2 regions of the Streptomyces sp. NPDC090127 genome follow, and region 2 is predicted to be linked to the other one. Evidence: predicted binding sites of a transcription regulator. Region 2 holds the regulator's gene; the other holds the start of a gene.
The links. The regulator HspR, encoded in region 2, represses chaperone genes until heat shock. The targets are predictions, from matches to a motif close to TTGAGNNNNNNNNNCTCAA.

Region 1: a site for HspR is predicted at 2,007-2,025, ahead of lon (endopeptidase La). Genes of this name have one in related genera too.

The regions. Positions count from the first base shown of each region.
Region 1 covers NZ_JBIVDE010000001.1:492,033-500,100, forward strand. The annotation lists gene lon (endopeptidase La) at 1-1,984, opposite strand, end outside; gene rph (rifamycin-inactivating phosphotransferase) at 2,202-4,844, opposite strand; gene ACIPPS_RS02150 (GNAT family N-acetyltransferase) at 5,273-5,914, shown strand; gene ACIPPS_RS02155 (hypothetical protein) at 6,055-6,618, shown strand; gene ACIPPS_RS02160 (RNA polymerase sigma factor) at 6,799-7,371, shown strand; gene ACIPPS_RS02165 (zf-HC2 domain-containing protein) at 7,368-8,068, shown strand, end outside.
Region 2 covers NZ_JBIVDE010000005.1:445,934-454,001, reverse strand. The annotation lists gene clpB (ATP-dependent chaperone ClpB) at 1-1,606, opposite strand, end outside; gene ACIPPS_RS20955 (pyridoxamine 5'-phosphate oxidase family protein) at 1,726-2,139, shown strand; gene ACIPPS_RS20950 ((2Fe-2S)-binding protein) at 2,269-2,586, opposite strand; gene ACIPPS_RS20945 (helix-turn-helix transcriptional regulator) at 2,936-3,916, shown strand; gene ACIPPS_RS20940 (hypothetical protein) at 3,919-4,392, shown strand; gene ACIPPS_RS20935 (heat shock protein transcriptional repressor HspR) at 4,544-4,999, opposite strand; gene dnaJ (molecular chaperone DnaJ) at 5,004-6,194, opposite strand; gene grpE (nucleotide exchange factor GrpE) at 6,225-6,866, opposite strand; gene dnaK (molecular chaperone DnaK) at 6,866-8,068, opposite strand, start outside.

The sequences.
Region 1 (8,068 bases), on a different contig from region 2:
GCGCGATCTGCGCGGACTCCTTCATCACGTCGCCCAGCTGACCGGTCAGGGTCAGCCCCGCGGCGCCCGTCTCGGGATCGGCGAGGGACGCCTCCACGAAGAGGACGTCACCGCCCGCGCCCGTGACGGCGAGCCCGGTCGCCACGCCCGGTACGGACGTCCGGCGCTCGGCCGGGTCCTGGGCGGACTCCGGGATGTGGTGCGGCCGTCCGATCAGCCCGCGCAGATCGTCGACGCCGACCGTGAACGGCAGCTCCCGGTCGCCCAGTTCGTGCTGGGCCGCGACCTTCCGCAGCAGCCGCGCGAGGGACCGCTCCAGGTTCCGTACGCCCGCCTCACGGGTGTACTCGCCCGCGAGCTTCCGCAGCGAGCCGTCCTCCAGGACGACCTCGCCGGGTTCGAGGCCCGTGCGCTCGAGCTGCCGGGGCAGCAGGTGGTCACGGGCGATGACGACCTTCTCGTCCTCCGTGTACCCGTCGAGCCTGACCAGCTCCATCCGGTCGAGCAGGGCCTCGGGGATGGCCTCCAGGACGTTCGCCGTCGCCAGGAAGACGACGTCGGAGAGGTCGAGTTCGACCTCCAGGTAGTGGTCGCGGAAGGTGTGGTTCTGCGCCGGGTCGAGGACTTCGAGGAGCGCGGCCGCCGGGTCGCCCCGGTAGTCCGAGCCGACCTTGTCGATCTCGTCGAGGAGCACCACCGGGTTCATCGACCCGGCCTCCTTGATCGCCCGGACGATCCGGCCGGGCAGGGCGCCGACGTACGTACGACGGTGGCCGCGGATCTCCGCCTCGTCCCGGACGCCGCCGAGGGCGACCCGGACGAACTTCCGCCCCATGGCGTGCGCGACGGACTCCCCGAGCGAGGTCTTGCCGACGCCGGGCGGGCCGACGAGGGCGAGGACCGCGCCGCCGCGACGGCCGCCGACCACGCCGAGACCGCGCTCGGCGCGCCGCTTGCGGACCGCCAGGTACTCGGTGATCCGCTCCTTCACGTCCTCCAGGCCCGCGTGCTCGGCGTCGAGGACGTCCTTGGCGCCCTGGATGTCGTACCGGTCCTCGGACCGCTCGTTCCACGGCAGTTCGAGGACGGTGTCGAGCCAGGTGCGGATCCAGGAGCCCTCCGGGGACTGGTCGCTGGACCGCTCCAGCTTCTCGACCTCCTTGAGCGCCGCCTCCCGCACGTTCTCGGGGAGGTCCGCGGCCTCGACGCGGGCGCGGTAGTCGTCGGACTCGTCACCCTCCGACTCGCCGTTGAGGTCGCGCAGCTCCTTGCGTACGGCGTCCAACTGGCGCCGCAGCAGGAACTCGCGCTGCTGCTTGTCGACGCCCTCCTGGACGTCCTTCGCGATGGACTCGGCCACGTCCTGCTCGGCCAGGTGCTCGCGGAGCTGGGCGGTGGCGAGCTTGAGGCGGGCGACCGGGTCGGCGGTCTCCAGGAGTTCGACCTTCTGCTCGACGGTGAGGAAGGGCGAGTAGCCGGAGTTGTCGGCGAGCGCGGAGACGCCGTCGATCTGCTGGACGCGGTCCACGACCTGCCAGGCGCCGCGCTTCTTCAGCCAGCTGGTGGCCAGCGCCTTGTACTCCTTGACCAGCTCGGTCACGGAGCCGGGCAGCGGCTCGGGCACGCTCTCCTCGACGGCGGTGCCCTCGATCCAGAGGGCGGCGCCGGGCCCGGTCGTACCGGCGCCGATCCTGACGCGGCCGAGGCCGCGGATGAGGGCGCCGGGGTCGCCGTCGGACAGCCGCCCGACCTGCTCGACGGTGCCGAGCACACCGGTCGCGGCGTACGTGCCGTCGATCCGCGGCACGAGCAGCACCCGCGGCTTCCCGGTCCCGTTCTCGGACCGGGCAGCGGCCTGAGCGGCCTCGACCGCGGCACGCACGTCGTTGTCGGACAGGTCCAGCGGCACCACCATTCCGGGCAGCACGACCTCGTCGTCGAGCGGCAGCACGGGCAGAGTGAGCGGTGAGGTCGTCGAAGCCATGATCTCCCCTTCGGCAGTCAAGTTGAGCTATGTCGACTCAATGCACCTGAGCCTGGGGATGTTCCCCGACGCCTGTTCGCTCTGAGCGATCACCTCGATACCGCCAGGTCACGGCCTGTCCGTCCGTCCGGCCGCCCGCCCGTCATGGGCCAGGTCGCCGCCCGTAAGCCCGTCGCGGGCCGGGTCACCGCCCGTCCGCGCGTCCGCCGGTCGCCCGTCACGGCAGGATCTCGACGTACCCGTCTGTTCCGTGCACGCGGATCCGCTGGCCGTCCCGGATCAGCCGGGTCGCCTGCTCCACGCCCACGACGGCCGGCAGGCCGTACTCCCGGGCGATCACCGCGCCATGGGTCATCAGGCCGCCCACCTCCGTCACCAGGCCCGCGATCCCGACGAAGAGCGGCGACCAGCTCGGGTCCGTGAAGGTCGTGACCAGGATGTCGCCCGCTTCGAGATCGGCCTCCGCCATGTCCAGGACGACACGGGCCCTGCCCTCGACGGTCCCGGCGGAGACCGCCAGGCCGGTCAGGGCGCCGGCGGGCACGTCGTCGCGCCGGTACGACCCGGTGACGGCCTCGCCGTCCGAGGTGAGCACCCGGGGCGGCGTGAGCGCGTGGTACGCGCGGAACGCCTCCTTGCGCCGCTGGATGAGCGGGGCGTCCACCCGGTGCGAGCGCACGACGTCGCGGAGCTCCTCGAAGGTGAGGTAGAAGGCGTCCTCCCGCTCCCGCAGCACGTCGGCCCGCACGAGGCGCTCGGCCTCCGCGAGCAGGGCCCGCTTGTAGACGAAGTAGCGGCTGACGATGCCGTACTTGGGGTACTCCCGGTACCCGATGAAGGTTCTGACCCGGTCGATCATCCGCTTGGCGTCTTCGGCCTTCCGGTCCCCGTCCGGCAGGTTCCGCAGGCGTGACAGCACTTCCGCCTCCTTCGCCCGGGCCTTCCGCCGCCCTTCCTCGAAGCGCCGCGCGGCGGCGCCCGGCTCGAAGTTCCTGACGTTGTCCAGGATCACGGGCACGAGCGTGCTGGGGCGTTCGGCCCAGCGGGGCCTGGTGATGTCGATCTCGCCCACGCAGCGCATGCCGTACCGGTCGAGGTAGCCCTCGATGGCGGCGCGCGCCTCGGCCCCGCCCGGGAGCTTCGCCAGCTCGTCCAGGAAGCCCTCGTCCTCGACGCCCCGCAGGAACGCCACCACCTCCGGCAGCGGGCGGATCACGTCCGCGACGTCGAGGAGCGCCAGGCCCATCTCGGAGGTGACGTTGTCGGGCGCGGACAGCGTGAGCGTGTCGGCCGCGTTCTTCTCGCCCAGCCACTCCCCCAGCCTGTCGTTGAGCCACCAGGTGGCGTCCATCCCCGCCATGATCGCCTGCATGCTGAGAGGGTCCCCGAGGACCCGCCTGTGCTCCTGGAAGGCCTCGACGAGGAAGTCGAAGAGCGCCGGTCCGGTCTTCGACCGGATGTCGCGCTCCAGGGCGGCGACGGACGCACGGCTGCGCTCGATCAGCTCGGCGACGAGGGCCGGATCGGTCTCGATCGGAGCGGGCGCGGACGCGGCGGACGCCGCGGCAGGGGACGGGCTACCGGGCTGCGGACCGGCGGGTTGCGGACCGGCGGGAGCAGCGTCCGGGAGCGTCGGGACGAAGTCGTCCCGGTCGAGCACGGTCTGCAGAGCGTCCCTCATCAGTGGATCGCCCTTCCCCAGGAGGTCCAGAAGGCCGGCGCGGCCGGTGGGCGTGGCCAGGCGCGCGGTGACGTCGACGAACAGCCTCCCGCCCGCCTCGTGCATCGGCACCATGGCCGTCAGCTGCCACATGGAGTACCCCAGCGGCTTCATGGGGTCGGTCATCATCTGCCCGTGCCCGACGGAGGCGTAGACGTGATTGCCCTGGTCGCCGCGGTCGGGAACGGGGAACAGGGTCGTGATCGGCCGGCTCTGGACGATCTGGAAGCCGTCGTCGACCAGGCACCATTCGACGTCCTGCGGGCAGCCGAAGTGCGCCTCGATCCGCCGCCCGATCCGCACCAGCCGGACGACCTGCGCGTCCGTCAGCGCCGGCTGCTCCTGCCGCTGCGCTTCGACCGCCACCTCCCGCGTCCCACCGGCCGGCAGGGCGTGCACGGCACGCTGCTTGGCGGCGATCGTCCTGGCGACGACCTCGCCGTCGCGGACGGCGAAGACGTCCGGGTTCACCAGGCCGGAGACCAGGGCCTCGCCGAGGCCGAAGCCGGCGTCCACGGTGGCGACCTTCCGGTTGCCCGTGACGGGGTCGGCCGTGAACAGGATGCCGGACGCCTGCGGGAGGACCATCTGCTGGACGACCACCGCCATGTGGACCGTACGGTGGTCGATGCCGGCCCGTCGGCGGTAGGTCACGGCCCGCTCGGTGAACAGCGAGGCCCAGCACCGGCTGATGTGCCGGAGGATCTCCGTCGGTCCCACGACGTTCAGGTAGGTGTCCTGCTGGCCCGCGAAGGAGGCCGTCGGGAGGTCCTCGGCCGTCGCGCTGGACCGGACGGCATAGGCGGCCTGCTCGCCGTGGACGGCGAGCGCGCGGATGATCTCCGCCTCCAGATCGCCCGGGATCGCGATCCCTTCGACGGTCCGTCGGATCTCCGCGCCGAGCGTGCGGACCGCCTCCCGGTCGTCCGGGTCCACGCGCGCCAGCCGAGCGAGCCGGTCGTCGAGCGACGGCTCCTGCGCCATGGTCCGCCGGAAGGCGGCCGTCGTCACGCAGAAGCCACCCGGCACCCGGATGCCGTCGATCCGCGAAAGCCCGCCCAGGTGCGCGCCCTTGCCGCCGACGACCGCGACCCGCGTCTCGTCGACCTCGTGCAGTCCCAGCACGTACGGCTCGTTCATCGCGACACCTCCGAGACGGCCGCCGTGCTCCGTCGCCCCGCACCGGCCGGTCGCATCACCGGAGCCCCCGCTTCCGTCGAACCCCCGCCCGGCCCCCGACACGGACCGCCGCCCGAACCCCCGCCCGGCCCCCGACACGGACCGCCGCCAGAACCCCCGCCCGGCCCCCCGCTCGGCCCGCCGTCCAGACCGCCGCTCGGCCCGCCGCCCTCGCGTCCCGCGTACCTCGACACCCACACATGCACGTCGTGCCCTCATTTCCGCAGGTTGTGGCCTCGGCCGACGATTCTGCGCCGTGACCGGGGCCTTGCGGCAAGCCCCCCGCCGAGCTATACCTTGAGAGTGGCAAGGAGACCTCTCCTTGCCCTTTGTCATTTCTGGGCCTCCGCGCTCTGGCGCGAAGCGGGCCGATGGCGTGTAATACCTCAATGGATACAGCGTCTATTACTTCCGCCTGGGTGGCGGGTTGGACCGTCTCGCGGGGGACGGCGCCCGCCGTCGTCGAACCCTGGGGGTGGCGGATCGACGTCGGACTGCCGACGCACGTCTTCCGGCACGTCCTGCCCGCGCCGGACGCGATCTCCGTGGGGAAGCTCTGCGAGGAGATCGCGGTGCCGGGCGCGTGGCTGAAGATCATGGCCGGGCCCGAGGAGGCGGCCGGGTGGATCACCCCGGGGTGGAGCGTCCCGGACGACCCCGGCTACATGATGAGCAAGACCCTCGACCCGGGGGCGCGCCCGCCCGCGCCGGAGGGGTACGCGCGGACGACGGAGACCCGGGACGGTGTGATCCGGGTTCGGATCGTGGCCCCGGACGGCACACTCGCCGCGCGCGGTCAGATCGCCCCGACGGGGGTGACGGCCGTGGCCGACCAGATCGAGACGCACCCCGACCACCGCCGCCGCGGCCTCGGCGCGAACGTGATGCGCACCCTGGAGGCCGCCGCCGCCAAGGCGGGCGCGACCACGGGCGTCCTCTCGGCGACCCGCGACGGCCTGGCCCTCTACGACACCCTGGGCTGGCGCTACGAGTGCCCGCTGACGGGGATCGTGCGGGACGGCGTCGCGTAACGGACGCGGGAGAGGGCGGGCGCGGGGGGGCGTCCGGAGGTCGGCCGGACGCGGCGGGCCGCACGGTTCCCGCCTGGACGCCCCGCACGCGGCTTGCGCGGCCCTGGTCAACGGAATCGGGTGAGGGCATGCTCGGGACCATGGTGCGCAGGAGAACGAGATGGACCGCGTCGGCGGTGGCGGTACTGGTCCCGCTGCTGGCGGTGGCCGGATGCGGCGACCGGGACGGCGCGCCGGCGCCGGTGGCGACCCACGGCGAATCCTCGACGCGGCCCCCCACGGCCCCCACCGGCATCGTCCCCGCGCCACCCGTGCCCACCGGGACGGACGGCACCGTGAAGAACGACCACGAGCCCGGCCCCCGCGAGGTCCTCGTCGAGGTGGTCGTCAACGGCGGCCTGGCAGGCGTCCGCAACCAGCTGATCGTCCACTACGACGGCGGCTACACCTCCCGCTCCGGTACGGAGTCACCACGCGGCGGGCGGATGACCGGCGCGGAAGTGGCCGAACTGCGCGCGGCGTTGGAGGACCCGGCCTACGCGAAGGTGCCCGCGCGTCCGAGCGGTCCGCCGGTGGCCGACGGCTTCCAGTACGTCTTCACCCACCGCTACCGCGTCGTGGTCGCCGGGGACGGCGCACGCCCGCCGGCGCTCCAACGCGTCTTCGAGGCCCTGCCCGACGGCGGCCCCCCGACCAGCCCCTGACCCAGGCCACCGCCCAGCCCCTGACCCAGGCCCCCGCCCAGCCCCGGCCGCCCTGGCCCGTACCGCCCTTGCCGTCCGTCCGTCCCTGACCCGCGACACCGCGACCCACGCCCGCTCCGGCCTCCGCGTCTCGTCGGCCGCCACGTGAACCGTCGACCGTCCACCGAGCGATAGAGGGGCGTGAGACTGTTGCGCCCCGAACGGGGAGAAGAGCGGGACGACGCCGCGCTGTTGCGCGCGGTCGCCCGGGGGGACGCCGAGGCGCTGGCCGTGCTCTACGACCGGCACGCCGGGTGGCTGCACGCCCGGCTGGCCCGGCGATGCGCGGACGAGGAGACCGTACGCGAGGTCCTCCAGGACACCTTCGTCACCGTCTGGCGCTCCGCCGGTTCCCACCGGGGCCGGGGCGAGGCCGGGGGCTGGCTCTGGGTGGTGGCCGCACGCCGCCTGGTCGACGCCCAGCGCGTCCGGGCCCGCGCCGAGCGCGCCGCACCCGAACCGCTCGCCCCCGCCCCCTCGGCGGAGGACCGGGTCCTCGCGGATCTCGCGTACGGAGACGTCGGCGCCGCTCTCGACCGGATCTCGCCCGAGCTGCGCGAGGTCCTGCGGGCCACCGTCGTCGACGGCCTGACCACCCGTGAGACGGCCCGGCTGCTCGGGATACCGGAGGGCACCGTGAAGACCCGAGCGCTGCGGGCCCGCCGCGAACTGCGCGCCGCCCTCGGACCGCACCCGCTGGGAGGCACCGCATGACCGCGCCGTGGCACGTGAGCGACGGGCTGGCCGCCCGCTATGCGTCGGGCTCGGCGCCGGAGCCCGACGCCTGGTCCCTGGAGAAGCACGTCGAGGTGTGCGGCGGCTGCGCCGCCCGTGTCTCGGCGGCGGTCCGCGCGGGAGCCTCGGGTCCGGCTCTCGCCGATGTCCGGGCGGCGCTGCTGGACACCGTACGCACGGAGGTGGCCGCCCCGCACCGGCGCCTGGGCCGGAGGCCGGCCCTGACGCTGGGACGGGGGCCGGCCCGGGAGACGGCCCGGGCAGCGCCGACGCCCCACCCCACGCCCCCGCCGGCGCCCCACCCCGCGCATCCGCCCACGCCCCACCCCGCGCCCGCGCCGACGGCCCCGACCGCGGTCCCACACCCGTTCTCGCACCCGCCGACGCCCCCGCCCGCGGTCCCAGACCCGTTCTCGCCCACGCCCCCACCCACGACCCGGCCCCCGTTCCCGTCCCCGCCACCGTCCCGGCTCTCGCCCGCCTCCCGCTGGGCGCGGGTGCTCTGGGCCGCCGGTCCCGCGCTGCGGGGGTCGTGGCTGGTGGCGGTGCTCGTCGTGGTCGCCGCCGCCGTGGCGCTCGCGTACGGCGCCGGGTTCCGCGAGGCGCGGCCGGTGCTGCTCGCCCTCGCCCCGGTACTGCCCCTCGCCGGGGTGGCCGTCTCGTACGGACGTCACGC
Region 2 (8,068 bases):
CGACCTCCTCCTTGACCATGGTGTCCTTGGAGACCTCCTGCTCGGCCTCGGACGCCTCCTCCAGCTCGCGCTCCAGGGCCGGGATCTCGCCGTAGAGCAGCTGGGAGGCGGTGTCGAAGTCGCCGTCGCGCTGGGCGCGCTCGGCGCGGCCGCGCAGTTCGTCGAGCTGCTCCTTGAGCTCACCGACGCGGTTGAGGGACTGCTTCTCCTTCTCCCAGCGGGCGGTCAGCCCGCGCAGTTCCTCCTCGCGGTCGGCGAGGTCGCGGCGGAGCTTCTCCAGGCGCTGCCTGCTCGCCTCGTCGGTCTCGTTCTTGAGGGCGAGCTCCTCCATGCGCAGCCGGTCCACGGAGCGCTGGAGCTCGTCGATCTCCAGGGGCGAGGAGTCGATCTCCATACGGAGCCGGGAGGCGGCCTCGTCGACGAGGTCGATGGCCTTGTCGGGCAGGAAGCGGGAGGTGATGTACCGGTCGGAGAGGGTGGCGGCGGCCACCAGCGCCGAGTCGGCGATCTGGACCTTGTGGTGGGCCTCGTACCGGCCCTTGAGCCCGCGCAGGATCGCGATGGTGTCCTCGACGCTCGGCTCGGCGACCAGGACCTGCTGGAAGCGGCGCTCCAGGGCGGGGTCCTTCTCGATCCGCTCGCGGTACTCGTCCAGGGTCGTCGCGCCGACCATGCGCAGCTCGCCGCGGGCCAGCATCGGCTTCAGCATGTTGCCGGCGTCCATGGCGGAGTCGCCGCCGGCGCCCGCGCCGACGACGGTGTGCAGCTCGTCGATGAAGGTGATGATCTGGCCGTCGCTGGCCTTGATCTCGGAGAGGACGGTCTTCAGGCGCTCCTCGAACTCGCCGCGGTACTTGGCGCCCGCGACCATCGCGCCGAGGTCGAGCGAGACGAGCCGCTTGTTCCGCAGGGACTCGGGGACGTCGCCCTTCACGATCCGCTGGGCGAGCCCCTCGACGACGGCGGTCTTGCCGACGCCGGGCTCTCCGATGAGGACCGGGTTGTTCTTGGTGCGGCGGGAGAGGACCTGGACGACACGCCGGATCTCCTGGTCGCGCCCGATGACCGGGTCGAGCTTGCCCTCGCGCGCGGCGGCCGTGAAGTCCGTACCGAACTTCTCCAGTGCCTTGTACTGACCCTCCGGGTCGGGTGTGGTCACCCGGCGTCCTCCCCTGCTCTTCTCGAACGCGTCCAGCAGCCTCTTCGTATCGGCCCCCTGCCGGGCCAGTACCTCGCCGGCCTGTCCGCCCTTGGCCGCGATCCCCATGAGCAGGTGCTCGGTGGAGAGGTAGTCGTCCCCGAGCTCCTTGGCGCGCTTGTCGGCGTCGGCGATGACGGCGAGCAGCTCACGGTTGGGCTGCGGGGGCGCGACCGTGGATCCGGTCACGCTGGGCAGGGCGGCCAGCAGCCGCTCCGCTCCGGACCGTACAGCGGCCTGGTCGGCGTCGACGGCGGCGAGCAGGTCCACGATGTTCTCGTTGTCCTGGCCCGCGAGGAGGGCGAGCAGAAGGTGGGCGGGGGTCAGGTCGGCGTGCCCCCCTGACACGGCGCGGCTGCTCGCCGCGTTGATCGCGTCCCGGCTCCTGTTGGTCAGTTCGGCGTCCACGTGCGCTGTCTCCTCCTCGGCGTCCGCTGAGTCGTCCTATGACTCATCCAGCGTACACAAAGTTGAGTCTATTCCGCTCAAGGTGTCGCACATGGCTCTGCCACGGGTAGGTTCCGGGCATGGCGACTGACCCGCGGAACCCGGACGACTCGTATCTCAGCTTCTGGCGCGAGTACCACATGTGCACCCTGACGACCCCCCGCGCGGACGGTACGCCGCACGTGGTGGCGGTGGGCGTGACGTACGACCCCGAGGGCGGCGAGAACGGCATCGCCCGGGTCATCACCAACAAGCACAGCCACAAGGTCGCCAACGTCCTGGCGGCGGGCGCGAAGGGCGCGCGGGTGGCGGTCTGCCAGGTGGACAAGGGCCGCTGGGCGACGCTGGAGGGCGTGGCCCACATCCGTACCGAGTCGGCCGTCGTCGCGGACGCGGTGGACCGCTACGCGGCGCGCTACGGCCGGGTCCCGGCGCCGAACCCCGACCGGGTGGTCATCGAGATCGCGCTGACCCGCGCGATGGGGCGCGCCTGAGGCGCCGGCCCGGTGGGCCCCGCGTCGGGGTTACGGGGGCAGCACAACGGCGCCATCGCGTTTCAGGTCCGCGATGGCGCCGCTGTGTGGGGGAAGTACCTGAGCGGTCTACAACGACGGGGGAACCACTCAGGCACTGCGGGGGGTGGCGGTGATGGTCTCTGCCTCGACGAGCTGGTGGTCACGCTGGTCGAGATTGACGAAAATCATGCCGTACCGGATGGCACAGCGGACGGGCTGCGGGGCGCCACGTGGCTTCCGGAGACATCGGTAGGCGCGAATATCCTCATCGTCTCCACGCCTGATGATGATGGGCTCACCGAAGAGGGTGACCATCAACGAATCGCCACCGTGCGGCACGGCTGTGACGAGGTCGATGAAATGCCACCCCGAGCGGTAGGCAGCCGCCATCTCACGCCGGAATCGAGGATCTTCGGGAACCGTCATGCCCCCACGGACCCCCAACCAGGGTCGGAGACGGCTGCGGGCGCGACGCCCCAGCCCGGGTCACTCGCCGCGATGGCGCCCCAGCCCGGGTCACTCGCCTTGGCGACGACCTGCTGCGGAACGACCCCCCAGCCCGGGTCCCCACTGGCCGCCACCGCGCCGACCGCGGCAGCAGCTATGAACGCGACACCAACTACGGTGCGTATGAGCTTCTTGGCCATGACCGAGCAACCTCACTTGGTGTGTATCTCCTGCTCCCCCGCAGGCACGACGATGGCTCACTCCTCACGTTTCCACCACTGGCTCAATGCATCATGTTCCTGTATCGGAAAAGCCTGGGGGTGTACATATGCGAATAGAACCGGATAAAACGGGGCATCCTCATACGCACGCCGAGCTGTGCGAAGCGGGCACACGGGTCTATAAAGAGGCCCTGCGAACGGGACGTATCGCCCGGTCGGACATCGAGTCCACGCCCTGCCTGATGGACCTCGACCTCCTGCGGCCCGACCCCGACGACGTGCAGTGGCTCCGGCCGGTTCCCCCCTCGGCCGCCCTGGCCCGGCTCCTGCTCCCGATCGAGAAGGAGATCCAGGAGCGTAGACGGCTCAGCATCGAACTCTCCGACGCGTTCGAGCCATTCATGAACGTCAGTGTCCAGGACCCCTCGACCACGCACGCGATCACCGTCCTGGAGGGCCTCACGAGGATCAACACCTCCCTGGACCGGGTGGTGGCCGAATGCTCCTCGGAGCTGCTGACCGTGCAGCCCGGCAGCGGCCGCAGCGCCACCACCTTCGGCGAGGCCCTCCGCCGCGTCCGGCCGCTCCTCGGCCGGGGCATCCGCATGCGCACGCTCTACCAGCACACGGCCCGGCACCAGCCGATCACCCTGGCCTATCTGGAGCGCATCGGCCCCGAGGTCGAGGTCCGCACCCTCGAGGAGATCATCGACCGGCTCATCATCGTGGACCGCAAGGTCGCCTTCGTGCCCGCGAGCCGGGACCGCCAGGTCGCCCTGGAGCTGCGCCACACCGGCCTCGTGGAGTATCTCGTCGGCGTCTTCGAGCAGTTCTGGCTCCAGGCGACCCCGCTGGAGAACCCGGTCACCTACCAGCCGCCGCTGGACGGCATCAGCGGCATCCAGCGCTCCATCGCCAACCTCCTCGTCGAGGGACACGTCGACGAGGCCATCGCCCGCCGGCTCGGCATGAACGTCCGGACCTGCCGCGCCCACATCGCCAAGCTCGCCTCCGCACTCGGCAGCGGCAGCCGCGCCCAACTCGGGTACCTCATCGCCCAGTCCGGTCTTCTGGAGCAGGAACACTGACCTTGTACGTACAGATCGACCTCGACGGCCCCGCCGGAACCCTGCGCGTCTCCGGCTACGGACTGCCCACCGTGGAGCTGGTCCGCGCCCCCGGTGACGAGCCCGACCCGCTGATCCCGATCGGCACCCGCGCCGCCGGACGCCTCGCCCTCACCGTCGACGGCGCGCCCGCGCGCATCCGGCCCGGCAGAGGGCGGCTGCTGCGGCGCTCGTACCGCGTCGACGCCCGGGTCGCCGGCGCCCGCTACCGGCTCGTGCCCTGCTCGTACGCCGAGAGCCGGCTGCTGCGCGACGGACGCCCGCTGGGCACCCTCCAGTCCACCGGGGACGGCACGGTCGACCCCGACTGGGCGGCCGGCACCGCACCCGAACCGCTGGACCGGGCCGTCGGCACCGCGCTCGCCGCCGCCTTCGGCACGGGGGCGGCGCCCTGGTGGGACACGGCGACGAACATCGTCGCCGAACTCATCCCGTGAGACGGGGCCGAACCGAGCCCGTGCGGCGATGACTTCGGTTCGCCGAGCCGGTAGCCGGCTCGACGAAGGCCCGGCACGGCGAAGGCCCGGCACGGCGAAGCCCCCCGCGCGGCTGGCGTGGGGGGCTTCGTCGTACGGGGAACGGCTCCGGCTACTCGCCGGAGCGCTTCGGGCGCCAGACCACCAGCGCGCTCGCCTGCTGCACGTCCTGATACGGCACCAGGTCGCGCCGGTACGAGGCGTGCACCTGGGCCTCGCGCTGGCGCATCGCCGACGCCGCGCCCTCCACGGCCGCCGACAGCTCGGCGACGCGCTGCTGGAGCGCGGTGACCTGGTTCTCCAGCTCGATGATGCGCTTGATGCCCGCGAGGTTGATGCCCTCGTCCTGCGACAGCGCCTGCACCGTGCGGAGCAGTTCGATGTCACGGGCCGAGTACCGCCGGCCGCGCCCGGCCGTCCGGTCGGGGGAGACCAGACCGAGGCGGTCGTACTGCCGCAGGGTCTGCGGGTGCAGGCCCGACAGCTGAGCCGCCACCGAGATGACGTACACCGGCGTCTCGTCGGTCAGTTCGTACGGATTGCGGCTGCGTCCCGGTCTGATGTCCATCGGGTCACGCTCCCTTCGCGGCCTGGAACAACTCTGCCCTGGGGTCCTCGCCCGCCGTCGCCTCACGGTAGGTCTCAAGGGCCTCACGGGCCTTGTCGTCGAGCTCCTTGGGCACCGCGACCTCCACCGTCACCAGCAGATCGCCGCGCGTCCCGTCCTTGCGGACCGCGCCCTTGCCGCGGGCGCGCATCGTCCGGCCGTTGGGGGTCCCGGCCGGCAGCTTCAGGGTGACCGCGGGACCGCCCAGCGTGGGCACCTTGATCTCGCCACCGAGGGCCGCCTCGTCGAAGGTGACGGGCACGGTGACGGTCAGGTTGTCGTCCTTGCGGCCGAAGACCGGGTGGGCGTCGACGTGGACCACGACGTACAGATCGCCGTGGGGACCGCCGCGCTCGCCAGGAGCGCCCTTGCCGCGGAGCCGGATCCGCTGCCCGTCGGAGACGCCGGCGGGGATGCGGACCTGCATCGTGCGGGAGGACTTGGCCCGGCCGCTGCCCTTGCAGACCTCGCAGGGGGTCTCGGCGATCAGGCCGCGGCCCTTGCAGTCCACGCACGGGTCGGTCAGCGAGAAGCCGCCGCCGCTACCGCGCGAGACCTGGCCGGTGCCGACGCACGTCGGGCACACGCGGGGCGTGCCGTTCTTGTCGCCGGTGCCCGAACAGGCCTTGCAGGGCGCCTGGGAGGACATCCGCAACGGCACCGTCGCGCCGTCCACGGCCTCGGTGAAGCTGAGCGTCACCTCGGACTCGATGTCCTGGCCGCGGCGCGGCTGCGTACGCGGACCCGCGCCGCCGCCCGCGCCCCGGTTGAACAGCCCGCCGAAGACGTCGCCGAGGCCGCCGCCGAAGCCGCCCGCCCCGCCCGCTCCGCCGGGCCCCTGGGCGCCGCCGAAGAGGTCGCCCAGGTCGAAGTTGAAGTTGCCGCCGCCGCCCGGGCCTCCGGCACGGAAGCCTCCGTTGCCGAAGAGCGCGCGGGCGTCGTCGTACTCCTTGCGCTTCTTGGGGTCGCCGAGGACGTCGTTCGCCTCGGAGATCTCCTTGAAGCGCGCCTCCGCGCTCGTGTCGTTCTTGTTGGCGTCCGGGTGGTTCTCGCGGGCGAGCTTCCGGTACGCCTTCTTGATCTCGGCGTCGGTGGCGTCCTTGGGGACGCCGAGAACCTTGTAGTAGTCCTTCTCGACGAAGTCCTTCGTGCTCATCGACGTCCCTCCTCTCGGACGATCTTCGCGCTAGCCCTCTTCGGGGCCACCGCTCTCCTCGTCTGCCGACTTCTCTTCCTTCGCGGCCGGCGTCGCCCCGGGCTGGGGCTCGGCCACCGCCACGCGCGCGGGCCGGATGGTCCGCTCGCCGATCCGGTACCCCGGCTGCAGGATCGCCACGCAGGTCGTCTCGGTGACGTCCGGCGCGTAACTGTGCATCAGGGCCTCGTGGATCGTCGGGTCGAAGGGCTCGCCCTCCTTGCCGAACTGCTGCAGACCCATCTTGGCGACGACGGTCTCCAGCGATTCGGCGACCGACTTGAACCCGCCCACGAGCTCGCCGTGGTCACGGGCCCGGCCGACGTCGTCGAGCACGGGCAGCAGCTCCGTCAGGAGGCCCGCGATCGCGATCTCCTTGACGGTGACCCGGTCACGCTCCACCCGTCGGCGGTAGTTCTGGTATTCGGCCTGGAGCCGCTGGAGGTCCGCGGTGCGCTCACCGAGCGCGCTGCGGAGCTGGTCCAGCTGCGCCGTCAGGCCGGCCGTCTGTGCGGCGTCCCCGGCCGGGACCGCCGAGCCCTCCTCGGAGGGGGTCTCGGCGGCTTCGGCGGCGTCGTCGGCGCCGGAGGGGACGTCGGGCTTCTCCTCGAAGCCCGGGGTCTCCTCCGTCATCAGGCAGCGCCGCCCTTCGCGTCCCCGGGCTTCTCGTCGTCGACGATCTCCGCGTCGACGACGTCGTCGTCGGCCTTGGCCTCGCCCTGCGGGGCCTCGCCGCCGGCGGCCTGCGCGGCCTGGGCGTCGGCGTACATGGCCTGGCCGAGCTTCTGGGAGACGGCCGCGACCTTCTCGGTGGCCGTACGGATCTCCGCGGTGTCCTCGCCCTTGAGCTTCTCCTTCAGCTCGGCGACGGCGGTCTCGACCTCGGTCTTGACCTCACCGGGGACCTTGTCCTCGTTGTCCTTGAGGAACTTCTCCGTCTGGTAGACGAGCTGCTCGCCCTGGTTGCGGGACTCGGCGGCCTCGCGGCGACGGTGGTCCTCGTCCGCGTACTGCTCGGCCTCCTGGCGCATCCGGTCGACCTCGTCCTTCGGCAGCGAGGAGCCACCGGTGACGGTCATCTTCTGCTCCTTGCCCGTGCCCAGGTCCTTCGCGGTCACGTGCATGATGCCGTTGGCGTCGATGTCGAAGGCGACCTCGATCTGCGGGACGCCACGCGGGGCCGGCGGCAGACCCGTCAGCTCGAACATGCCGAGCTTCTTGTTGTACGCCGCGATCTCGCGCTCGCCCTGGTAGACCTGGATCTGCACCGACGGCTGGTTGTCCTCGGCCGTCGTGAAGATCTCGGACCGCTTGGTCGGGATCGTGGTGTTGCGCTCGATGAGCTTGGTCATGATGCCGCCCTTGGTCTCGATACCAAGCGACAGCGGGGTCACGTCGAGGAGCAGGACGTCCTTGACCTCACCCTTGAGCACACCGGCCTGCAGGGCGGCGCCGATGGCGACGACCTCGTCCGGGTTCACGCCCTTGTTGGCCTCCTGGCCACCGGTCAGCTCCTTGACGAGCTCGGCGACGGCCGGCATACGGGTGGAGCCACCGACGAGAACGACGTGGTCGATCTCGGAGAGCTGGATGCCCGCGTCCTTGATGACGTTGTGGAACGGCGTCTTGCAGCGCTCCAGAAGGTCGGCCGTCAGCTGCTGGAACTGCGCCCGGGTGAGCTTCTCCTCCAGGTGCAGCGGACCCTCGGCGGAGGCGGTGATGTACGGCAGGTTGATCGACGTCTCGGTGGAGGACGACAGCTCGATCTTCGCCTTCTCCGCGGCCTCGCGGAGACGCTGGAGAGCCATCTTGTCCTTGGCCAGGTCGACGCCGTG